Regions from separate parts of the Pseudoalteromonas sp. Z1A2 genome, predicted to be linked through region 1. Evidence: predicted binding sites of a transcription regulator. Region 1 holds the regulator's gene; each other region holds the start of a gene.
What was found. Region 1 encodes ArgR, which controls arginine synthesis, uptake and breakdown. Its sites were predicted from a motif close to ANTGAATANNTATTCANT; they were not measured.
Positions count from the first base shown of each region.

Region 2: the regulator ArgR is predicted to act here: its motif matches at 1,270-1,287, upstream of GQR47_RS00350 (arginase family protein).
Region 3: the regulator ArgR is predicted to act here: its motif matches at 4,852-4,869, upstream of argC (N-acetyl-gamma-glutamyl-phosphate reductase).

Region 1 covers NZ_WTKX01000020.1:26,850-35,005, forward strand. The annotation lists gene galU (UTP--glucose-1-phosphate uridylyltransferase GalU) at 1-479, opposite strand, end outside; gene GQR47_RS13990 (DUF3718 domain-containing protein) at 928-1,305, opposite strand; gene folA (type 3 dihydrofolate reductase) at 1,384-1,875, opposite strand; gene cgtA (Obg family GTPase CgtA) at 1,949-3,106, opposite strand; gene rpmA (50S ribosomal protein L27) at 3,245-3,502, opposite strand; gene rplU (50S ribosomal protein L21) at 3,519-3,830, opposite strand; gene ispB (octaprenyl diphosphate synthase) at 4,253-5,224, shown strand; gene mdh (malate dehydrogenase) at 5,310-6,242, opposite strand; gene argR (transcriptional regulator ArgR) at 6,468-6,935, shown strand; gene GQR47_RS14030 (Dyp-type peroxidase) at 6,943-7,842, opposite strand; gene GQR47_RS14035 (ABC transporter ATP-binding protein) at 7,891-8,156, opposite strand, start outside.
Region 2 covers NZ_WTKX01000001.1:85,441-93,596, forward strand. The annotation lists gene GQR47_RS00350 (arginase family protein) at 108-1,217, opposite strand; gene udp (uridine phosphorylase) at 1,682-2,437, shown strand; gene cdd (cytidine deaminase) at 2,538-3,464, opposite strand; gene ppc (phosphoenolpyruvate carboxylase) at 3,601-6,246, opposite strand; gene GQR47_RS00370 (DUF393 domain-containing protein) at 6,367-6,765, shown strand; gene GQR47_RS00375 (SDR family NAD(P)-dependent oxidoreductase) at 6,762-7,484, shown strand; gene GQR47_RS00380 (flavin reductase) at 7,494-8,102, shown strand.
Region 3 covers NZ_WTKX01000003.1:202,527-210,682, forward strand. The annotation lists gene argH (argininosuccinate lyase) at 1-732, opposite strand, end outside; gene GQR47_RS03850 (argininosuccinate synthase) at 784-1,986, opposite strand; gene GQR47_RS03855 (ornithine carbamoyltransferase) at 1,983-2,915, opposite strand; gene argB (acetylglutamate kinase) at 2,923-3,690, opposite strand; gene argC (N-acetyl-gamma-glutamyl-phosphate reductase) at 3,691-4,701, opposite strand; gene argE (acetylornithine deacetylase) at 4,926-6,074, shown strand; gene GQR47_RS03875 (hypothetical protein) at 6,128-7,060, opposite strand; gene radA (DNA repair protein RadA) at 7,136-8,156, opposite strand, start outside.

The DNA.
Region 1 (8,156 bases):
ATTATTTGGCTTGCTTGAGTTTCTTTAAAGCGTTTAATCATGGCCGCTAAGTTTTCAGTTTCTTGATCCGCAGTATAGGCATCAAGTATCACATCAGGCAGGAGCACAACAAAGTTGTTATCACCAACTATTGGTTTAGCGCATAAAATAGCATGCCCTAGCCCTTTAGCTTCACCTTGGCGTACACTCATAATAGTTACATCATTTGGACAAATAGAGCGAATTTCATCTAATAAAGCTCGTTTAACACGCTTCTCAAGAGTCGCTTCTAGTTCATAACTTGTATCAAAGTGGTTTTCGATTGCATTTTTAGAGCTATGCGTAACTAACACAATATCTTTAATACCAGCGGACACACATTCGCTGACAATATATTGAATTAGAGGCTTATCGACTATTGGGAGCATTTCTTTTGGGATAGCTTTTGTCATAGGGAGCATTCTCGTCCCTAAGCCAGCTACTGGAATTACAGCTTTCATATCTGTCCTTAGTGATTAAGTTTGTAAATAATATCAATTCGCTTAATTAAGTGATCTATTTTTAGGATGGAAAAACGTGTTGATAGCTAGGCAAAAAATTCGCTACTTAGTTGTTCTAAATGAGAATTATTTAACACAGGTGCGACACGTTTAGCCCCGCAAAATAATTAAGTATTATTGCGTATTGGTACAAACTAGCAGATACAAAATAGATACTAGCTGAATAAAGTTACCTCTTTTGAAGAAGTAAATTTGAAGCTGTTTATTAAACAGAGACTCTACATTTTTGGTTATTTAAAATGAGCAGGTAAGTTATGAAGTTTATTAATGATTTTGTTGTGGGGTGAGATTACATTAGCTAAACGAAAAAAGCCTGGGTTTGCTATAAATAACAAACCCAGACCAATAAATTTCTAACTAAAGGTCGCGTTACAAAACCTTTTTATAATTAAAGACCTGCACGCTCTTTAATTACTGCAATAAGCGGTGAGCTGGCAAAATTCCCTTCAGCCCAAGCAATATCAGCACCATCTGTTAACGCACTTTTTGATAAGTTTTTAACTATATACTCACCAGTATCTACTGCATTACTAGCAACAGCATGACGTAATAAGTTATTACCATTACATTGTACTGCATCATAAATATTACGAATTTTTACACGAGAGCTTTTAAGCTTGCTGCGTAATCGGTTTTTATCGTCTGCCGCAATATATTCACAAATAGATACTGCTAATTGATCTTCAGCATTTACAGGTGCTGTATACGAAAACGAACTAACAGCTACAACGGCAGTAAGTGCAACTAGCTTTGGTAATTTAAACATGACAAACCCTTTATAATACTTTGTTCTTATATAGACTATCGAATATTATATCAATCTATCAAAATTTACGCAATAATGTTAACGTTCTTTATATAAAGTTACGAATTTATAACTAGATAAATTCTTGTCATTCGGATGGTTTTCTTGCTCTTCTTTCACGTACCAATTAGCAACTTTATTGTAATCTGGAAACTGTGTATCGCCTTTAACATCTAAATCAATAAAAGTTAGATACAGGCGTTCTGCTTTTGGTAAAAATTGCTCATAGATATTACCACCACCAATAATCATTACTTCTTCAGCAGTAGTAACGAGTTCTAATGCGGCATCTGGCGTAGTTACTACTTCAATACCCTGTGCAGTATATTCGCTGTTTCGAGTAATAATAATATTACGGCGCCCAGGTAATGGACGGCCTATAGACTCAAAAGTTTTACGACCCATGATCACAGGCTTACCCGTAGTGACCTTTTTAAAATGCTGAAGATCTGCAGGTAAATGCCATGGCATTTTATTATCTAGACCAATTACACGGTTATTTGCCATTGCTGCAATCATTGAAATTATCATAATAAACACCTAGTACTTTATTCTTAAACAAAGAAAAAGGAGCATAAGCTCCTTTTTAGTAAATTCTATTTAATTAACGCTCGTAGACAACTTCTACGTCGTAATCATCTTCATCCCAGTCATCCCAATCATCATCATTACCCTTACCTTTAGTGGCTTTTTCATGATAGGTATCCCACTTAAATTCAACTTCTTCATCTTCCACTTGTACAAACTTCTCTTTAGGCATGCTATCAAGTAGTGTCATTATGTTGTGGATTAATGGTTGAGTGTTAAGTTTATTAATTGCTGAAATGTGATAGATATTTTCAGTTTCGCCCAGCTCTTCTGCAATCGATTCGCATAACGCTTTTGCTTCATCCTCTGGTAATAAATCTATTTTATTAAATACTAACCAGCGTGGCTTCTCAGCTAATTTAGGGCTGTATTGGTGCAGCTCGTTAATAATCGAAAACGCATTATCAACAGGGTTTGAACCATCTACCGGCATTACATCAATAATGTGTAATAACACACGACAACGCTCTAAATGTTTCAAAAAGCGAATACCTAGGCCTGCGCCATCAGATGCACCTTCAATTAGACCCGGAATATCGGCTATAACAAATGATTTATTTGCTTCAGGACGTACCACACCTAAATTAGGAATAAGCGTCGTGAATGGGTAATCAGCTACTTTTGGTCTTGCTGCAGATACACTGCGGATAAACGTAGATTTACCGGCATTTGGTAGTCCAAGTAAGCCAACATCAGCTAATAATAGTAACTCTAATTTTAAGTTACGTACTTCACCTGGTGTGCCTAATGTTTTTTGACGAGGTGCTCGGTTAGTACTTGATTTAAAACGCGCATTCCCCAAGCCGTGGAAACCACCTTTTGCAACCAAAATTCGTTGACCATGTTGAGTTAAGTCGCCAAGTCCCTCTTGGGTATCAACATCCATGATGCGCGTGCCTACAGGCACCATAACAAACAAGTCATCAGCTTTTCGGCCTGTACAGTTACGGCTACGACCGTTAGTACCACGTTCAGCTCTATGGAAGCGCTCAAACTGATAATCAATTAAGGTATTTAAGTTTTCATCAGCTTGTAGATAAACACTACCACCGTCTCCACCGTCACCGCCGTCTGGTCCACCATCTGGAACATATTTTTCACGACGGAAAGACACGATGCCGCTGCCACCGTCTCCAGCTTCTGCGCGAATTTCTACTTCATCTACAAACTTCATGATTACTCACTTTAGGGATTGGCTTGTTTAATAACTCTATTATATACCCAAGCCAGCACAAATGCAGGCTTGGGTATATATTGGCTGACTACAAAACAAAAAACCCCGCAAAGGCGGGGTTTTTAACTACCTTACTGATTACTCAGTTACGATAGTTACGTATTTACGGTTTAAAGGACCTTTTTGTTCAAACTGAACTTTACCATCTGCTTTTGCGAAGATAGTGTGGTCTTTACCGATACCTACGTTAGTACCAGGGTGGAAACGAGTTCCACGCTGACGAACAATGATGCTACCCGCTAGAACTGATTCGCCACCAAAACGCTTAACACCAAGGCGTTTGCTTTCTGAATCGCGACCGTTACGAGTACTACCAGCTGCTTTTTTATGTGCCATTTCTAAGTACCTCTAATTAAGCGCTAATGCTAGTGATTTTAACTTCAGTGAACCATTGACGATGGCCCATTTGCTTACGAGAATGCTTACGGCGTCTAAATTTAACAACCTTAATCTTCTCACCGCGACCATGTGAAACAACCTCAGCTGTTATCTTGCCACCGTTTACGAACGGTACACCGATCTCGATTTTCTCACCATCAGCAACTAAAAGTACTGAATCAAATTCTACTGCCGCACCAGTTTCAACGTCTAATTTTTCAAGACGAATCGTTTGACCTTCAGTCACACGATGCTGTTTACCACCACTTTGGAAAACCGCGTACATAATTAACTCCGTCTGTGCACCCTCAAATCGGCGCAACTAAAATATTCTTCGATAGGGCGCGAAGTTTACGCTAACGCGAAATAACTAGCAAGCCTATTTTGTAATTAAAATGAATAAAAAGTAGCTGCTTTGAGAGCAATTCAATATTTACCCCATTTTATATTAATTGGCCCTTTTGCCAAGCGCTTTTTAACTCTTAGCCGAAATAAATTAATGTACTCAAATATGACCCTCACAGCTCAATATCTAAGCACACCATAAACTCTATATTGATTATCAATTAATCAGTTATCTTGGCTAATTCAGTCTAAATTAAGTACTTTAATAGTGTTTTTTCAATCAATCGTCACAAAATATCGAGCTAGTGCATTTTTTGTTGTACAATCTGCGCCGTTCACACATAAAAATTGGCTCGGAGATCAATGGATATAAAAGCTATCCAGGCGTTAATCGAAAGCGATATGAATGACGTCAATCAACTTATACATGCGCAAATGCGCTCAGATGTGGCGTTAGTTAATCAGCTTGGTTTATATATAGTTAGCAGTGGCGGCAAACGCGTTCGTCCAATGCTGGCTATTTTAGCAGCCAAAGCGCTCGGTTATCAGGGTAAAGATCACATAACACTTGCAACAATTGTTGAGTTTATCCATACAGCAACGCTATTGCATGATGATGTTGTAGATGAATCAAACTTACGACGTGGCACGCCTACAGCAAATGCTGAATTTGGTAATGCTGCTAGCGTATTGGTTGGTGACTTTATTTACACTCGCTCATTTCAGCTTATGGTTGGCCTTGGAAAAATGCAGATTATGCAAGTACTTGCCGATGCAACAAACATTATTGCTGAAGGTGAAGTATTGCAGCTGATGAACTGCAATGACCCAGATACGACTGAAGCCAGCTATATGCAGGTTATTTACTCTAAAACGGCTAAATTATTTGAAGCAGCTACAGGCCTTGCTGCCATTATCACAGAGCAAGACCAAGCGACACTTGATGCACTAAACCTATACGGTATGCATTTAGGTACTGCGTTTCAACTAGTAGATGACGTACTCGATTACAATGCAGATGCTGAGCAGCTAGGTAAAAACATTGGCGATGATTTAGCTGAAGGCAAACCAACCCTTCCGCTTATTTATGCTATGCAACATGGTAGCGAGCAGCAAACACAGCTCATTCGTGATGCAATAGAGCACAGTAATGGTATGGAGCATTTAGAAGAAATTTTAACTGCACTAAAACAAACTAATGCGCTTGAGTTTACAATGCAAAAAGCAGAGCTTGAGGCCGAAAAAGCCATTGCCTGTTTAGACTTTTTAGCTGAGTCTGACTATAAGCAAGCACTTATAAGCCTTGCCCGTATTGCGGTTGACCGCGACCACTAGTTTTAACTAGTTACACAGTGTGACATTAATTCTGAGCAATAAAAAAGCCTGCAAATGCAGGCTTTTTTGTTGCTTAAAGCGGCTATTACGCCATGAAATCAACACCTTCTTTGATGTCTTTTTTCAGAGTTTCAAGCATGTCATTTTTTGCTTTTGTTTCAAATGCGCTTAGTTCGCCGTAAGAAAGAATTTCTTCTACGCCGTTTTTACCTAAACGTACTGGATGTGCAAAGTACTCTGCATCGCCATTTTCAACAGCAACGTAAGCGTAATCTACAACTTCTTCACCTTGTAGGCCTTTAACTAAAGACATACAAAAACGAGCTGCAGCAGCACCCATAGATAGCGTAGCTGAACCACCGCCTGCTTTAGCATTTACAACTTCAGTACCCGCATTTTGGATACGTGGAGTAAGTGCAGCAACTTCTTCATCAGTGAAAGAAACACCTTCAACTTGAGAAAGTAGAGGCAGAATAGTTGTGCCTGAGTGACCACCAATTACTGGTACTTTTACAGTTGCTACGTCTACGCCTTTAAGTTCAGCAACAAATGCTTCTGAACGAATAACGTCAAGCGTAGTAATACCGAATACGCGTTTAGCGTCGTAAGTACCTGCTTTTTTGAATACTTCAGCAACAATTGGAACTGTGCCATTTACTGGGTTAGTAATAATACCTACTAACGCTTTAGGACAGCTGGCAACAATGCCTTCTGCTAACGTTTTGATGATGCCAGCATTTACATTGAATAAATCAGCACGATCCATACCTGGTTTACGCGGCATACCCGCTGGGATAAGAACGATGTCAGAGCCTTCAAGCGCTTTATTTAAATCGTCTGCGCCAAAGCCTGCAACTTTAACATCTGTTGGGATGTGAGAAAGGTCAACCGCAACACCTGGTACTACTGGTGCAACATCATAAAGTGATAATTCAGAGCCAGCTGGTAAGCCTGTTTTTAATAATAAAGACAACGCTTGGCCGATACCGCCTGCAGCACCTAATACAGCAACTTTCATTGGAATTCTCCGTAATTTGAGGTAGGAAACATTTGTGGCTCTTAAGATAATGAAATTAGCGACTAAAAACAAATTTATCCTGTCTATTTCAAGTATATTTTCGACCATAGTCGTAAACTTATGTGATTTAACGCATCAAACTGGCAAGTTAACTAAACAACTGCTGCATAATTATTCATTTTTGTGTAGAATTTGCGGCATAAATAACAAAAACGAATAAAGACTATGCAACCACAAGATAAACAAGAAGCACTGGTAAAAGCATTTAAATCACTATTAAAAGAAGAAAATTTTGGCTCTCAAGGCGAAATAGTTGATGCGTTAAAAGATCAAGGTTTTGACAATATAAGTCAGAGTAAAGTTTCACGCATGTTAAGTAAATTTGGCGCTGTACGCACACGCAATGCCAAACAAGAAATGGTTTACTGCTTACCTGCTGAAATGGGTGTACCTACGGCTAAAAGCCCATTACGCCAATTAGTAATCGACATTATGCACAACGAAATGATGATCATCATTCGTACCAGCCCTGGTGCTGCTCAGCTTATTGCACGTTTATTAGATTCATTAGGTAAAGCAGATGGCGTACTAGGAACTATTGCCGGCGATGACACTATTTTTATCGCTCCTGCTAAAATATCTGAAATAGATGTAACACTTGAACGCGTTCGCATTTTATTTGATACGGTTTAATAGCAAATTAAATTTGTTTTAAAAACCCTATTGAAGGTGCAAAGAAAGCAGAGCCCATATCGGCTTGAGTAAAATCAAGCCAGTGGTCGTAGCAATCCCCTTCCCCTAAACGACTATTAAGTACTTTTTCAAATGCGGTGCCCGTACAAGCGCATGTAATTGATAACATTCCCTGCTCATACACGTCGCCATAAGGCATGCTTTGATTTAATAGTAGCGGTTGTCCGTCTTCGTCTTTTAGCTCACTTCGCGAAGCATGGCTGGTTTCGACCGCTGGAGTAATTAGCGTGTTATCAAGACGCGTACGTCCCATTATTTGCTCTTGCTCACTCAATGATAAATGCTGCCACATAGTTAAATCATGTTTATAACGCTGAACATGAATATAACTCCCCTGATCTTCAAAGCTACCAGAGTTGCTGATTAAAGCCGTAGCGCGCTTTTTTCTTCCATGTGCGGTGTCGCCACCATAAATAAAACCGTTAAAATCACGACCATCTAAAAAACGAAAATTACGAATTTGCTCCACCAGCTCAACATCGGGGGCAAATAGTTTTAAAATTTGCAGCGCAAATAAATGGTTAACATCTTCACGGTCAGAGCGAATTTGCACAAATAAATCGCACGGTTGTACGCTCATTTGGTGATCGCTATGGGTTATATTGGGAAAGCTCTGTAATTCGCTTGGAATGTATTCAGGGAGGATATGCGGCCAGTATTGCGCACCAATAGCAACCATACAAGAGAGCATTGATTCTGAAAATTGATCGCTAAACTCTTCTTCTATAGCGCTTACTTGTTTTAACTTTGCGCGAAGTGATTCGTCTTGACCATCAAACACATTAAAAAATAAGTGCAAACCGTGTAAGTTTGCTTCAGCACAAATCCCTGATTGCGCTTGCGCCATTGTTATTCCTTAGTTTTACAGATAAAAACACAGCGAATAACAAATTAATTACGATTCGAAAAAATTCACCGTGTGAGGTTTTATTTTTATTATAACCTGATCATTATTTTCAAATGACTGGCCATATTGTGCAGCAACTTCAATTTCTTGTTCATCAATAACAAGCGAATAAACATACGCCGAACCAATAAAGCGACGACTTATGATTGTAGCTCGCTTGCTGAATTTGTCACTTTGGTTATCTGCCACTAATTCTATTTGATGAGGGCGCACATATATAAGCCCTGCACTTACATTATGCTTACTCTCAACAT
Region 2 (8,156 bases), on a different contig from region 1:
ATTATATGTATTTAATAAATATAGCTGAGGCTTTATGAACTGCTAGTTTTTAGTCATGTGATGCACACTTATACGCTGATAGTGCTAGTATTTATAGCTTCTACAGCTTACTTGTTCATTGCACTAATTAAAAAGGCTGAAATTTTAGCGCCTTCTCTAAGTGTCGTTTCTGAGCTTGATTGGCCAACTAAAGAGCTGTCGGTAAATGGCGCTATCTCCATCATATCTGCACCCGTAATAGGAAACTCATCCGCAATGGCTGATAAAATATCAAGCGCATGCTGAGGCGTTAAACCGTGATGCTCTGGTGTACCTGTGGCAGATGCAAATTCAGCATCAAGCGCATCAATATCAAAGCTTACGTATATTTCATCAACGTTATCGGCTTTTAACTGTGCAATAGCGTCGGCAGCAACCGCTGCTGCGCCGCGTTCAATGATTTCATGTGCCCAGTGCTGTTTAACACCAAAAGTATTTTCCCAATGCGCTTTAGGCTTGCCACTTGAGCGTATACCAAATTGTATTAAATGATGCGGCGCCGGTAAAAACTCTAATATATGTGTACACCACGAGCCAAAACATAAATCAATACCTAAGCGCTCCACAAGTAAATCGGTATGCGCGTCAAAGTGAATAATAGCCGTGCGCTTACCTTGCTCACGTTTTGCTTTTAAGTACGCTTTAGTAAGTGGGTAACTAATTGAGTGATCGCCACCAATACCAAATAATCCTTTATCTTTAAACGTTGCGTAAAAACTGTCGCACACATCTTCAGTGATTGATAACGGGCTTACGTAATAATCGTTATCTTCATCACCATATAAGGCTTTTTGGCAATTAGAAATGGTCGCATCATTTAGGTATTTGTCATGAAGTAGATGTGGGATCACACGTACATCACCCAAATCAAACGAATGACACTGCGGTTGCTGATCAATTAATGCTGAGCGCACAAACAGTGGCCCCCAGTTTGCGCCGCGTAATATCCCACCGCCACAGTCGGAGCTAATACCTAACATAACGGCTTTATGTGGTGAGTTTGGTAATTCGTTTAAAGACTCGCGCCACAAGTTATCAACGTTTTCAGTTTGTCCGTAAAGTTTATTACGCAGTGCGGCTTTGCGCTCTTTTGCAGTATTTACTGTGTATACGCCATCGCCCGGTGCGCACAAACAGTGCTCAACTTTGTTTTTAAATGCTTCAAATTGTGTGCTCATAATAAACTCCTTCGGTTTTTATTCTGTACGTAGCTAATTAGTTTTGATTACTTTTGATTAGTTATGCAAAATCACTAAAAATGCCTAAACTTCAAATAAATGCCACTTTGCTAAATAAGTCAGTGCTTAATATAAGTAAACACGTTAGTTTTTACGTGTTCACCACAAAGCTAAGCTATTGAATTTATTTGATATTAATGAAAATTTGTAATCATTCATTTAATCGTAGTTACGCGCTTGAGTAATACTTATTATGTCTGCTTGAACATGTCAACAGCGCAACAAGGCTACGTATATAAGTGCTTGAGTGAATATTCATAGTTGGTGAATAAATCAAATTAGCCCTTAAAATTATTAAGGCTTTATTGGAAGAGTTAAGATAAAACGGACAATCGTCCTGTACTTGATAAACGTTTCTAGCAATCATGCTAGATTGACAACAAATTATTATAAAAGGCTTAGCTATGGAAAAGGTATTTCACTTAGGACTATGTATTGACGATCTTAAAGGTGCAAAACTTGCGATTGTACCGGGCGATCCAGATCGTGCAGCACGTATTTCACAATTCCTAGACAACCCAACCTGCCTTGCTCAAACTCGCGAGTTTCATGTTTATTTAGGTCAATTAAACGGCCACTCTGTGGTTATATGTTCTACAGGTATTGGTGGTCCATCTACGTCGATTGCAGTAGAAGAATTAGCACAACTTGGCGTGCGTAAATTTTTACGTATTGGTACAACCGGTGCAATTCAGCCACACATTAACGAAGGCGAAATTTTAATTAGCCAAGCGTCTGTACGTTTAGACGGAGCTAGCCAACACTTTGCACCACTTAGCTACCCTGCTGTATCTGACTTTTATGCAACACAAGCTATGGTACAAGCATGTAAAAACCTAAATATCGATTTTCATATTGGTATTACTGCATCAAGCGATACATTCTACCCAGGGCAAGAGCGTTACGATACGCACTCTGGTTACGTTCCTAAATCACTACAAGGTAGCTGCGAAGAGTGGCAAAAATTGGGCGTGATGAACTACGAAATGGAATCGGCAACATTATTTACTATGTGTGCAGCCCTTGGATTACAAGCAGCATGTGTAGCTGGCGTACTTGTTAACCGTACTCGCCAAGAAATACCAAATGTAGACCACGGTGAAATTGAGCGTAAATCTGTAGCAGTAGTATTAGAAGCAGCTAAAGTATTACTTGATTAATACAGGTTATAGCAGTTACAGTGAGTGAGTTATTTAATTCGATAGAATGACTCGCTTTAATAAAGCACAGCTCCGGCTGTGCTTTATAGTATGCAAGCCACTATTTAAGTGGTGTGTTAATTACTTTAAGTGCTGGTAAATGCGTAAAACTGGCAAGCACAGCTTTTGCCACTTGCGACTGGTTTTCACGACCTGCTGTTTCGAGCAATGTTATTCCCTTCACCGTACTTTCGTTAAAGCTAAGCCCAGCTAAAAAGAACTGACTTAGTGCACTTTGTAGTGGCGATAAACTTGGACTGTAAGCTGCATTTTCGGCGTAACTTCCGTAAAAATCACCATCACTAAATGTACTTATTTTTACGGCGCTAAAGTTGTGGCTGTAAGGCACATACGCATTAAGTGCAAAACGCGCAAGGGTTTCATCAAGGTCTTCAGCGCTAAAATTACCTTGCTGTGGTTTTGGGTTAAATAAGCTAAATTCGTTACCTAAATCGGTAGGTCCAAATGAATGCGGCAGTAATTCAGCAAGTTTAAATTGCTGATCAGGAAGTAAAATATCAAACTCTTTCGCATCAGCTAGTTCGTTCATAAACTGGCGACAATACCCACAAGGCGCATCGCTAATGGCAATTTTAACTATTTTTTTAGCGCCGTTTAACCATGCGTTATTTATAGCCGATTGCTCTGCATGAACCACTAAACTCAATGCTTGATGATCAAACTCTACATTCGCACCAAAGTAAAAGTTTACCTCACCCTTTTCATCAAGCGCTTTAACAATTGCGCCTACATGAAAATCTGACACTGGCGCAACAGCATACTCAGAAGCTAAAGGTACTAAACCTTGTAGTAATACATCATCAGACACATTGAGTTGCGCGCATAACGCTTTAATATTATTAGAATTTAATATGCCACGTTGTGATTTTAATTGACTACGTAATGACGCTGTTTGCGCTACGCTTAATGTGAAGTGCGAATTTGTAAGTGCTGTATCTTGCTGTACAGTAAAAGTTGCTGAAGCCATAATATTTTTTAATTATTCAATGGCTAAGTAGTTTAAAAGGTTAGGATGTTAAATACCAGCCTATTTAACGCAAAAAAAGGGAGCACATCGCGTGCTCCCTTTTAATACCAATAGGTATACCTAACAAAATAAAGTGTTAGCCGGTATTACGCATACCTGCAGCTATACCTGTCATCGTGATCATTAACGCATTATCAATGTCACCTTCGTTTCGTTTTTCCTCTGAGCGAGCACGGCGTAAAAGCTCAACCTGTAATAGATTAAGTGGATCGGTGTACGGATTACGTAAACTAATCGACTCCTTAATCCAAGGTTGTTCGGCGAGTAGGCTTTTTTGTGGGCTAAGTGATTGCACCAAGCTAATCGCTTCTTGAAGCTCTTTACGAAGTGTTACACCCAATGGTTTGTACATATCTTCCACCAGCGCATTATCGTAATGCTCACTCAACCAGCAATCGGCTTTACTAAATACCATTTCTAGCATTTCTAGGCGCGATCTAAAGAATGGCCACTGTAGGCTCATTTCGTTGAGTGTTTCTGCGCCGTACTTATTAAGCGCAGCTTTTAAGCCAGTTAACGCACCTAACCATGCAGGAAGCATTAAGCGGTTTTGGCTCCACGCAAAAATCCATGGAATAGCACGCAGGCTTTCAACGCCACCATTAGGATTACGTTTTGCAGGACGCGATCCAAGCGGCAACTTAGACAGCTCAAGCTCAGGCGTTGCCATTCTAAAGTAAGGTACAAAGTTTTCATCGTGGCGAACTACATTACGGTAATGTTCACATGACTCCTCACTTATTAGCTTCATTACTTCGCGCCACTGCGGTTTTGGTTCCGGCGGCGGTAATAAGTTACTTTGTAGTACTGCGCCTGCGTAAATATTTAAGCTTTGCAGTGCTACATCGGGTAAACCAAATTTAAAGCGGATCATCTCGCCTTGCTCGGTTACACGCAAACCACCTTTTAACGAACCTGGCGGTTGTGAATGCAGCGCTTGTGCAGCAGGTGCGCCACCACGCCCTACTGTGCCACCACGTCCGTGGAATAAAATAAGTTCAATACCACGCTCATCAGCAAGCTGCACTAGTTTATCCATAGCTTCGTACTGCGCCCAACCTGCTGCCATCATGCCGGCATCTTTAGCAGAATCAGAGTAACCAATCATTACATTTTGGGTGTTTTTAATGTGCCCGCGATACCAAACATTATCAAGTAATGTAGTAATTACATCACTGCCTGCGTTTAAATCGTCGAGTGTTTCAAATAACGGTGCTACTGGTAAATCAAAGCTACAGCCGCTTTCTTTTAGCAATAATTGTACTGCTAAAATGTCTGATGCTGTTCGCGCCATCGAAATAATATACAAGCCAAATGTTTGTTCGTCTTGCTTAGCAATAACGTCAAAGGTGTCTAGCACTTCTTGAACATCAGGGCTTGGTTGCCAATGTTTTGGAATAAGCGGTCTGCGAGAGTTAAGTTCAGTAAGTAAAAAAGCTTGTTTATCTTGCTCTTGCCATTGGTTGTAGTCGCCTAAACCTAAATAACGAGTCAGCTCAGAAAAAACATCGCTGTGACGAGACGAGTCTTGGCGCACATCGAGTTTAGCTAAACGCAAGCCAAAGCTATTAATACGGTACAGTAAATCAAGCAATAAGCCATCAGCAACTACTTTCATATTACACTTTAATAACGAGCGGTAGCAAACCTCTATAGGGTGCTTAAGCTGATTAATATCGGTAATTAAATCTTGTGAATCGCTACGCTTATTTTTAATTTTAGCGCCCAAGTGAGCCACGGTCTCTGCAACTTGGTTTTTAAGCTTTTTGATCACCGCTCTGTATGGTTCAAAGTCTTGACCTGCCAACTCAATAAGCTCATCACTGGCGTCTGACATAGATAATTCAGCGCATAACGTTTTTAAATCTTGAATATATAAGTTAAGCGCCATCCAACGACCGTGGTCAAGCACTTCTGCTGTAACCTGCGATGTTACAAATGGATTTCCATCACGGTCTCCACCCATCCAAGATGTGAACTCAATCGGGCTGTAATCTTTTGGTAGCTCTAAACTTAATTGCTCTTTAACATTGGCTGAAAATTCACGTAAAAAGCGCGGAACAGCGTGCCAAAGACTGTTTTCGATTACCGCATAACCCCATTTAGCTTCATCAACTGGCGTTGGGCGAGAGCGACGAATGTCGTCGGTATGCCAAGCCTGGCTAATAAGCTGTTCAATACGATTTAAAATAGCATCTCGCTCTAGCGGTAAGTTATCTTTTCGCTCTAATGACGCTAAGCAATCACTTAGTTCAACATGTTTGTTAATAATAGTACGGCGCGTCACCTCGGTTGGGTGGGCGGTTAATACTAAGTTTATGTGGAGTTTTGAGAGTGTTTCGGCCAAATGATTACTATCTAGCTGGCCTTGTTCTGCTTTTGTAACTAACGTTTTTAATGTTTGAGTGAGAGGGTTTTGTTGACCAAGGCCAACGTCATTAAAACGCGAAACGGTATGAAATTGTTCTGCTACATTAGCAAGGTTTAAAAAATGATTAAATGAACGGGCAACCGGCAAAAGCTCTTCATCACTAAGCGCATGTAAAACATCTATTAGCGCTTGTCTGTCGTCTTCATTACCACTGCGAGATGATTTAGATAAAGCCCGAATTTCTTCTACTTTATCTAAAATAGCTTGGCCTTGAGCATCCTTAATAGTTTGTCCTAGTAATTGCCCAAGTAAATTTACATTACCTCGCAAGGCGGCATATTGTTCACTCATTTCTCATTCTCCTTTGTTTCGTAGGACACTATTAATATCATCATGAAGAGAAATTTAATAGATCCATTTGCAATGTCTTGTCGTAAAAAAGTATATATAAAATAATCACAAAGCGATTACATGATCATTTTTTACGATGGAAACTGCCCTCTTTGCAGCACCGAAATGCAGCAACTAAAACACGCAGACTCTAAAAATCTAATTACGCTTGAAGATCTTAACGCGAGCGACTTTAGTGAACGCTACCCGTATATTGATAAAGACAAAGCAATGAACTACCTGCAAGCCCAAAAGCAATCAGGTGAAATGATTTACGGGCTTGATGTAACGTACGAAGCATGGAAAATAGTGGGTAAACATAGCTGGTTGAAAATTTTTCGCTTGCCAATAATCCGCTTTTTCGCTGACTGCGGATACCTGTTATTTGCTAAGTATAGGCACCCCATCAGTCGCTTTTTAATGCCAAATACTCAGTGCAGTAACGGCGAATGTGGACTAAAAGCAAAAGGTGATAAATGAAAACCATTGTTTTATTCGGCGCAAGCAGTGCCATAGCAAATGCATATATAGAACATCTACAAATAAACACGCCTACTCATCAGATAGTTTGTATTAGTTCAAAAAGTATTGAATCTGACTCAAGTGTTGTCCACCTGCATACTGACTACACAAAACAAAGTTTAGCGCGCGTTACTAATTACCTAAAAGAGCAAAGTGCCGATATACAACAAGTTATTATATTCAATGGTACACTGCACAACGAAACCCATATGCCCGAAAAAAAGCTGGAGGATTTAGACGCTGAGTATTTTAGCCAACTTCTCAATTCAAACACCCTAACTCCCCTACTTTGCTTGCAGAGTATTTTGCCGCTCTTAACACATAAAACGCACTGTACTATTACAGCACTCAGTGCGCGTGTGGGCAGCATTAACGACAATAAATTAGGCGGTTGGTATACGTATCGCGCCTCTAAGGCTGCTCTTAACATGCTATTTAAAACCGCAGCGATTGAGCTTTCACGCCGAGCTAAAAATACCAAGCTCGTTTTATTTCACCCAGGGACTACTGATACTGCGCTTTCAAAGCCATTTCAAAAAAACGTACCCGCTGGAAAACTCTTTACAGCTGAATTTGTAGCTAAGCAGCTATTTACACTTACTTTTAATAACCTTCATTTAGAACTCAATGGTGAGCCTGCCTACTTAGATTGGCAAGGCGAAACCATACCGTGGTAAGGACCTTTAATGCATTTTACTAAAGAGCGCATAAACGCACTTGAAAAACACACTCGTACTCATTTAATTAATTCGCTTTCGGGTTTTAAAAGCGCCAACTTAATTGGCACGCAAGACAAACAAGGCAATACTAATCTCGCCATTGTTAGCTCTGTTATTCATTTAGGTGCTCACCCGCCGCTAGTTGGCATGATAATGCGCCCAAATAGCGTGCCTCGCCATACGTTCGAAAACATAATCGAAACCGGTAGTTACACCATTAACCAGGTTAATAAAGCTATTTATAAGCAAGCTCATCAAACATCAGCCCGCTACGACAAAGGCGAGTCAGAATTTGCAGCGACAGGTTTAACGCCCGAATACTTAAACGACTTTGCAGCGCCTTTTGTTAAAGAAAGCCGCTTAAAGTACTCGGTTAAATTTGTAGAAAACCAACATTTAGCCATCAATGGCACAGAGCTTGTAATAGGTGAAATCACTGATGTGTATTTAGATGAAGTAGCACTTCAAAGTGATGGCTTTTTAGATTTACAGGCTATTGAAACGGTGGCAGTAACCGGGCTTGATAGCTACCACACAAGTAATAAACTAACTCGTTTACCTTACGCTAAAAAATAATATGCCATTTTAAGAGGCTATAAACTAATAGCCTCTTATCGCATAACATTGAAT
Region 3 (8,156 bases), on a different contig from region 1:
AATAGACGCACAACTTAAAAGATCTAACACGAAGTCACGATCAGATACGCCATCAAGGCTATTTTTTGTAGCCGCTGTAAAACCTAATCCGTGGGCTAATGCTTGGCGATCAATCGGATAAGCTGTACCTGCTAATGCACCACTGCCTAATGGGCAAAAATTCATGCGCGCTTTAGCATCTTGCAGGCGGCTTTCATCGCGCTCTAGCATTTCTACATACGCCATACACCAGTGGCTAAACAATACTGGTTGTGCGCGCTGTAAATGCGTGTAACCTGGCAATATTGTGCCAAGCTCTCGCTCTGCAAGCGCTACAAACTCGCCTTTTAGCTGTGCAATGGCATCTAGTAAATGATCGGCTGTATCACGGCACCATAGTCTAAAATCGGTGGCAACTTGGTCATTACGGCTTCGGCCTGTATGTAATTTTTTAGCTAAATCACCTACTTTTTCAATTAGAGCAGCTTCAACATGTGAATGAATGTCTTCTGCACCTGAAGTAGCAACTGATTGTGGATCAGCTTTAACTTCTTCAAGTAGCTCATTTAATGCAGCAACTAATTTTGTATGCTCATCACTTGAAAGTACATTTACCTGTTCAAGTGCACCAGCCCATGCCACAGAGCCAATAATATCTTGCTCTGCTAACTGGTAGTCAAAGGGAAGAGAGTCGTTAAATTGCTTAAACGCCTCATCTGGACCCGTAGAAAAACGTCCGCCCCATAATGCCATGAAATCTCTCCAAACCCTGTAATGCCCCTTTTATAAGGGGCTATAAATAATTTACTTTTTAGCCAATGCTGAAATTCTGCTTGAAAGCGAGAATAAACGAATAAAGCCTTCAGCGTGTGACTGGTCATACACATCATCTTCGCCAAATGTAGCAAATGCTTCGCTGTATAAGCTATTTGGTGATTGCTTTTGAACCGCAGTTACTTGACCTTTATATAGCTTAAGTACCACTTCACCTGTTGCCACTTTAGAAAGTGCTTCTGCACCAGCTAAAATAGAATCTTTAAGTGGTGTAAACCAACGTCCGTCGTACACTAAATGTGAAAATTCACCACCTAGTACTTCTTTCCATTTACGGCTTGCTTTATCAAGCACTAGCTCGTCAATGGCTTGAAGCGCAGCCATAATTACTGTGCCACCTGGTGTTTCATAACAACCGCGTGACTTCATACCTACTAAACGGTTTTCTACAATATCAACACGTCCAACGCCATGAGGCGATGCAATATCGTTTAATTTAACTAAACAGTCATATGGTTTAAGTTCTTCGCCATTTACAGCAACCACTTCGCCTTCAACAACTTTTAAAGTTACTAGTTCTGCCTTATCTGGTGCTTGCTCTGGAGAGTTAGTCCAAGTCCATACTTGCTCAGTTGGTTGGCACCATGGATCTTCAAGCTCACCACCTTCGTGCGAAATATGCCAAGCGTTAGCATCACGGCTATAAATTTTTGTAGCAGATGCTGAACACGGAATGTCACGCTCTGCTAAGTAATCAAGTAATGATTCACGACTCGATAAGTCCCACTCACGCCATGGCGCAATTACTTTTAAATCTGGAGCAAGGGCTGCAAAACATGATTCAAAACGAACTTGGTCATTACCTTTACCAGTACAACCATGAGAAAGTGCATCAGCACCTACTTTACGTGCAATTTCAACTTGTGCTTTAGCAATAATAGGACGCGCCATAGACGTACCTAGTAAATAAGTACCTTCGTAAATCGAGCCCGTTTTAAGTGTTGGATAAATGTAATCACTTACCATTTCATCTTTTAAATCAACTACGTAACATTCTGAAGCACCTGAAGCGATTGCTTTAGCTTCTACGCCTTCAAGTTCTTCTGCGCCTTGACCTACATCCGCTACAAACGCAACAACTTCACAACCGTAGTTTTCTTTTAACCATGGCACGATAGCCGATGTATCAAGACCACCTGAATAGGCTAAAACGACTTTTTTAATTGAACTCATAGGTGTTCCTTAACAAAATTTGGATTTAGTAATGTAACTAGCAAAGCATTTTGCGCGTGCATGCGATTCTCTGCTTGTTGAATAATTTTCGATGCTGGACCATCCATTACCTCAGAGGTAATTTCAAATTCACGGTGTGCCGGTTGGCAATGTAATACCGTAGTTGCACCGGTTTGATCTAGCAATGCCTGATTTAATTGATAAGGCATATATTTTTCTTTAACTTGCTCAAGCGGTGTTGTATCACCCATTGATACCCATGTATCTGCATATACAACGTTTGCACCAACAGCCGCTTCAACACGGTCACTTACCATCACTGATGCGCCATTCATTGCCGCTATTTGCTCTGCCTTTTTAAGGATTTGCGAATCAGGCGAGCTGCCTTTTGGCGTTACAGCAACAAAATCAGTGCCAAGCGTTGCCGCTAAAAGCATTAATGAATGAGTTACATTGTTGCCCTCACCTAAGTAAGCCACTTTAAGCTCGCTCACATCGCCGTGAACTTCTTGAAGCGTTAAAAAATCAGCAAGCGCTTGGCATGGGTGGTATAAATCACACAAACTATTTACTACCGGTACTGATGCGTATTCACCTAATGTAGTTAATGTGCTGTGCTGATTTACGCGCGCAACAATACCATCGGCCCAAGTAGAAATATTAAGTGCGAAATCTTTAATTGATTCACGTGCACCCATAGCGCCATTTTGCTGATCTAAATAAACTGCATGGCCACCAAGGCGGTTAATACCTATATCAAACGATAAACGAGTACGTAAACTTTGTTTTTCAAACAATGTTACGATTGATTTTCCCGCTAATACATTGCTGTATTTTTCTGGTTTTGCTTTTATATCTTGCGCTAACTTTAATAAATTAAGTGCGCCTTCTTGGTCTAACTCTAAACCCGTTAAAAAATTCTCAAACATAATAAACCTATGGTGTAATCTTAGTTCCGACATGCTCGCCTTGTAGCAGAGCAGTTAAATTTTCTGGCTTTTGCCAGCTGGAAATATACACACCGCGTCGTAAATGTTGGGCAGCGTGAAGGCTGGTCTTAACTTTGACCTCCATCCCGCCCACAATTACTCCATTTGAAATTAAAGTATCAATGTGTTTTGTGTCAAGTTGATGTAACGGCTGTTTATTTTCATCAAGCACTGCTTCAACATCCGTCATAAAAATAAGCTCGGCATTTAAGTTACTAGCAATAGCCGCTGCTGCTTCATCTGCATTTACGTTGTACCAAAGCCCTTGCTCATCAAAGCCTATAGAGCTAACAATGGGTAGGCGACCGATTTTAAGTAAATCATTAACAATAGAATCGTCGTTGCTTTTACATTTACCCACCAAGCAAAGCGCTTTTAGCTTTTGAGTGGCAGTAACACCTGCCTCAAAAAGGCTTAAGCCCACAGGCTTGTGCCCAGCACTAATAGCTTGAGTCATTAATTGTTTATTAGCGCAACCTGCAAGCGCACCCACTATATAAGGCATTTGCTCTGCTGGGCTAATACGTAATCCTTGGTGTTTAGCACTGGCAAAACCCGCTTGTTTTAACCATGTATCAACTAAAGCGCCACCGCCATGTACAATCACAAACTCATCATTTGTTTGCTCATTTAATACATCAAACAACGCTTTTGCTGCATTTTCTGTATTAAGTACTGCACCACCTAGTTTAATTACCCACGTTTTTTTACTCATTTAAAACGCTCCTTTTAAACCAGTGGTATGATCTAAATTCATAGAAATATTAATACACTGCAAAGCTTGTCCAGCAGCGCCTTTTAATAAGTTATCAATAGCAGACATCACAATTAACTGCGTTCCTTGTTGCTGCCAGCCAATATCAACAAATGGCTGCTTAGCTACACCTTTAATTGAAGGTACTTTATCGCCTAATAAACGAATTAATGGCTCGCTCGAAAGTACTTGATAAGCCGATGCAACGTTTTCCTTGGTAACGCCTGGCTTAAGCTGTACATAAATAGTTTCTAAAATACCGCGCGGAAAATTACCTAAGTGCGGTGTAAACAACACTTTGTGGCCAAGGTGTTGTTCAATTTCAGGGCCGTGGCGATGGTTAAACAAACCATAAGGTGCAAGCGACACTTCACAAAAATGCGTTCCTACACTAGCTTTACGCCCGGCACCCGTAACGCCCGAAACCGCATTAATAATAATACTTTCGCTGCTCAATAAGCCTGCTTGCTTAAGCGGTTTTAGCGCATTAAGCGCTGCTGTTGGGTAACAGCCTGCAACAGCAATTAGCTTTGCATTAGCGATAGCATCATGGTTCCACTCAGCTAGACCGTAAGCCGCTTCATTTAAAAGCTCTGGATGTTGATGCTCAAAACCATAGTAAGTAACGTAGTCGTCATTGCTTGCTAAACGATAGCCACCAGATAAATCAAATACCTTTTTACCCATAGCTAAAAATTGCGGCGCTAAATCAACACTTACTTTGTGATCGGTACATAAGCATACGTAATCAGCATCACTTTGAATGTCATCAAAAGCTGATACGCTAAGAGGAAGTAAAGGGCAGTCTAGTAAGCCAAGGTGCTCTGGGTATAAATCACTTAGCAATTTATTTTTATCTAAGCTACCCTCAGATACATAACAGCCTGTTAAAGTTAAGTTTGGATGCTTAGCAACTAAACTTGCTAACTCTGCGCCGCTGTATCCGCTTGCGCCAATAATCACTACATTCATTTGTTACTCGTTATCTTAAAATTAATTACTACTTATCTATAATGTTCGCTTAAACTAGCTTAGACGCTAATTAAGTCTTTTTTATTAATGAATTTTGATTATCGTCGCATTATTTTCATGGCGTTACTTTTAATATATTTATGCTTAAAAAGTGAATTGATATTCATCATAAATACTTTTATATTGTTATGCAATTAAATTGAATAATAATTTTGGATTTTTTTATGCCTTTGCCTTCGTTTATTTCCATGTACCAACAATTGATTGCAGCCCCTTCTATTAGTGCTATTGAAGACAACCTGTGTATGAGCAATAAAAACGTAATTGAACTCCTAGCCAGTTGGTGCGAAACAATCGGTTTTACGTGTGAAATTATAGAATTAGAAGGAGGTAAAGGGCGCTATAATTTATTAGCAAAACGCGGAGAAGGTGATGGCGGATTAATGCTAGCTGGTCATACCGACACAGTGCCTTTTGATGACAGTCGTTGGAATCATAATCCATTTAAACTTACCGAACTCGATAACAAATTGTATGGGCTAGGAAGTATTGATATGAAAGGCTTTTTTGCTTTTGTATTACAAGCGATTAGTGAACTTGATGAAAAGCAGCAAACTCAGCCTATTTTAATCCTTGCCACCGCCGACGAAGAAACAACGATGGCTGGTGCACAACAAATATGTAAGCACCCGAATTTAAAACCTGCGCGTTGTATAATAGGCGAACCTACTGATATGACGCCAGTATTTATGCACAAAGGCCATATGAGTACAGCAATAAGAGTGGTTGGTCGCTCTGGGCATAGCTCCGATCCCGAACGTGGTCTTAACGCCATTGAAGTAATGCATAAAGTGATTACAAAATTGATGATCTTAAAAGAACAATTAAAGCATAAGTATTCAATATACCACTTCGAAATCCCTTATCCAACATTAAACTTAGGTAATATTCATGGCGGCGATAACGCGAATAGAATTTGTGGTTGCTGTGAAATGCATATAGATATGCGCCCATTACCAGGTTTAAGTGTACAAGAACTACAAGCATTCGTACTCGATGCAACGAAAGAGATAAATCAGCAATACCCAAATGCGGTGAGCGTTATTGATCTACATGAACCAATACCGGCATTTAGTGGGAGCACCGACAGTGCTTTAGTAAAAATGGCTGAAAAAATAGCGGGGCAAAAAGCGGTCGCAGTAAATTACTGCACTGAAGCGCCGTTTATCCAGCAACTCGGTTGTGAAACGATTGTAATGGGCCCAGGCTCAATTAACCAGGCACACCAGCCTGATGAATTTTTAGCGATGGAAAAAATAAAACCATCACAACAAATAATCACTGATCTTATAAAAGCAAATTGCTTTAGCTAATAAGATTACAATAAAGGCGCCAATTGGCGCCTTTATTAATACAGAACTAAGGCCTAATCACCTTTAACTTCTAAGTTAATAAACTTAACTAGCTCTTCAGGTTGCCCTACTAGCATCATAACTTGTTGGTTAATTTCCATCATAGTTTTACCTTCAGGTAGCTTTGCAGACACACTGAATGAATTTAAACCTTTCGCAAAGCTGGTTAAAGCCTCTGCAATATCTTCAGTTACAGGAGCTTGTTGTAACTGTTGCTCTAGCGTCATTTCCATTTGCTCAAGCGTCATACCTTGCTTTTCAAGCTCGCTTGAGAGTAAATCTTTTAATTTACCCTGGTTATTTAAGGCAAAGCTAACATTACGCGGCTCTAATTTACTCATTGCTTGCATAACAAGTGTTTGCTGCTGTAATTCTTGCTCATACGTCAGCGGTTGATCACCCGCTTCTTGCTGCGCCTTGCTAATAGCCAATGAAGCATCCATTAACGCTTTTGAATTAGCTAAACCCATATCCATATTAAAACTAACAATGTCTTTTGCATCAAGCTTAACTACTACATCACTATTGCCAGACTCTTCATCGTAATCAAGTGATGAATGTAAGTCGTAACTTGCCGACGCTAACATTTCGTTTGTATCAGCTGGTAATTTTGATACGAAGCTTTTATCAAACTGAAAGCTTTTTACATCAAATGATGTATGTGGTGATATTTTATCCGGCTCGTAACCAGTTATTTCAATGCTTTGAATATTAGCAACATTGTCACCTTCAGGGCTTATTACTTCCATGTTTGTTATTTCTACACTCTTTGAAATAACACTTGCCGATAAACCAGCGTATTTAAATGTAGCGCCAGTTTGCTCGCTTACTAAAGCAAGTTGCTTATCTACTTCTGCACGCACTTCTTGAGTTGCTACGTAGTTTGCGTAACTAACACCACCAACGCCTGCGGCCACAAGAGCTGCAACTATAACTAATTTTTTCATGTCATTTCCTTATTTAATTCTTTCTATAAAGTGTCTCAACTTAAGAGTAACACTGAAGAACATCACCGATAAGTGTTAATTAATCAAACTAAGTAACTCATGTACGGTTTTTACAGGGGTAATTTTAGCGCCTAGCCCTTCCATCGATTTATGGTAATTGCGAAATGGAATATATATTTCTGTAAAACCATGTTGTGCAGCCTCTTTAACACGCGGTACACCACTGTCTATTGGGCGTACATCGCCGTTTAAGCTAAGTTCTCCCATAATACACGTGGTACGAGGTACAACAAATTCGTTTAAACTGCTAAGTAACGCGGTTACTAATGCTAAATCGATGCAGGTTTCTGTCTCATCAATTCTTAAACCACCCACAATATTAAAAAACGTATCGTGAAATATTTTAGTTTTAGTATGCTTACGTAATATACCGGTCAGCATTTTTATACGATTCATATTTAAACCAACACAAACACGCTGCGGAAATTCAGCTTCTGTTTCGGTAGTTAAACATTGAATCTCAAGCAATAAATTACGATTCCCTTTACGAATACAGGTAATAGTAGAGCCAGGTGAGTCGGTGGTTGAACCCGATAAAAATATTTCACTTGGATTATCAACGCTTAACATCCCACGTTCACACATTTTAAAAATGCCAACAGTATCAATATCACCAAAGCGGTTTTTATTTGCCCTAAGGGTTCGTATTTGCCCATCGTTGGTATCTATGTGTAAAAGCGCATCAACAATATGTACAAGTGTTTGAGGGCCTGCTATTTCGTTATTTTTATTTACGTGAGCAATAATGAACATAGTTACATCATTTTGCTTACAGTACTGAGTTAATGCTTGGGCGGCGCTTTTTACTTGCGAAGGCGAGCCTGGGCTACCATTTGCCGTATCGGTTACAACAGCTTGAATAGAGTCAATAACAGCAAACTTAATTTTATTTTTCTCGAGCTCTTCGATGATGGTTTCAACGCTCGTTTCTGAAAGTAAATAAAGCTCTTCCGGGTTATAGTTTAACTTTAAACGATTTACCCTGTTTTTAAACTGCGATAAAGATTCTTCTGCCGTACAGTAAAGTGACGGCATC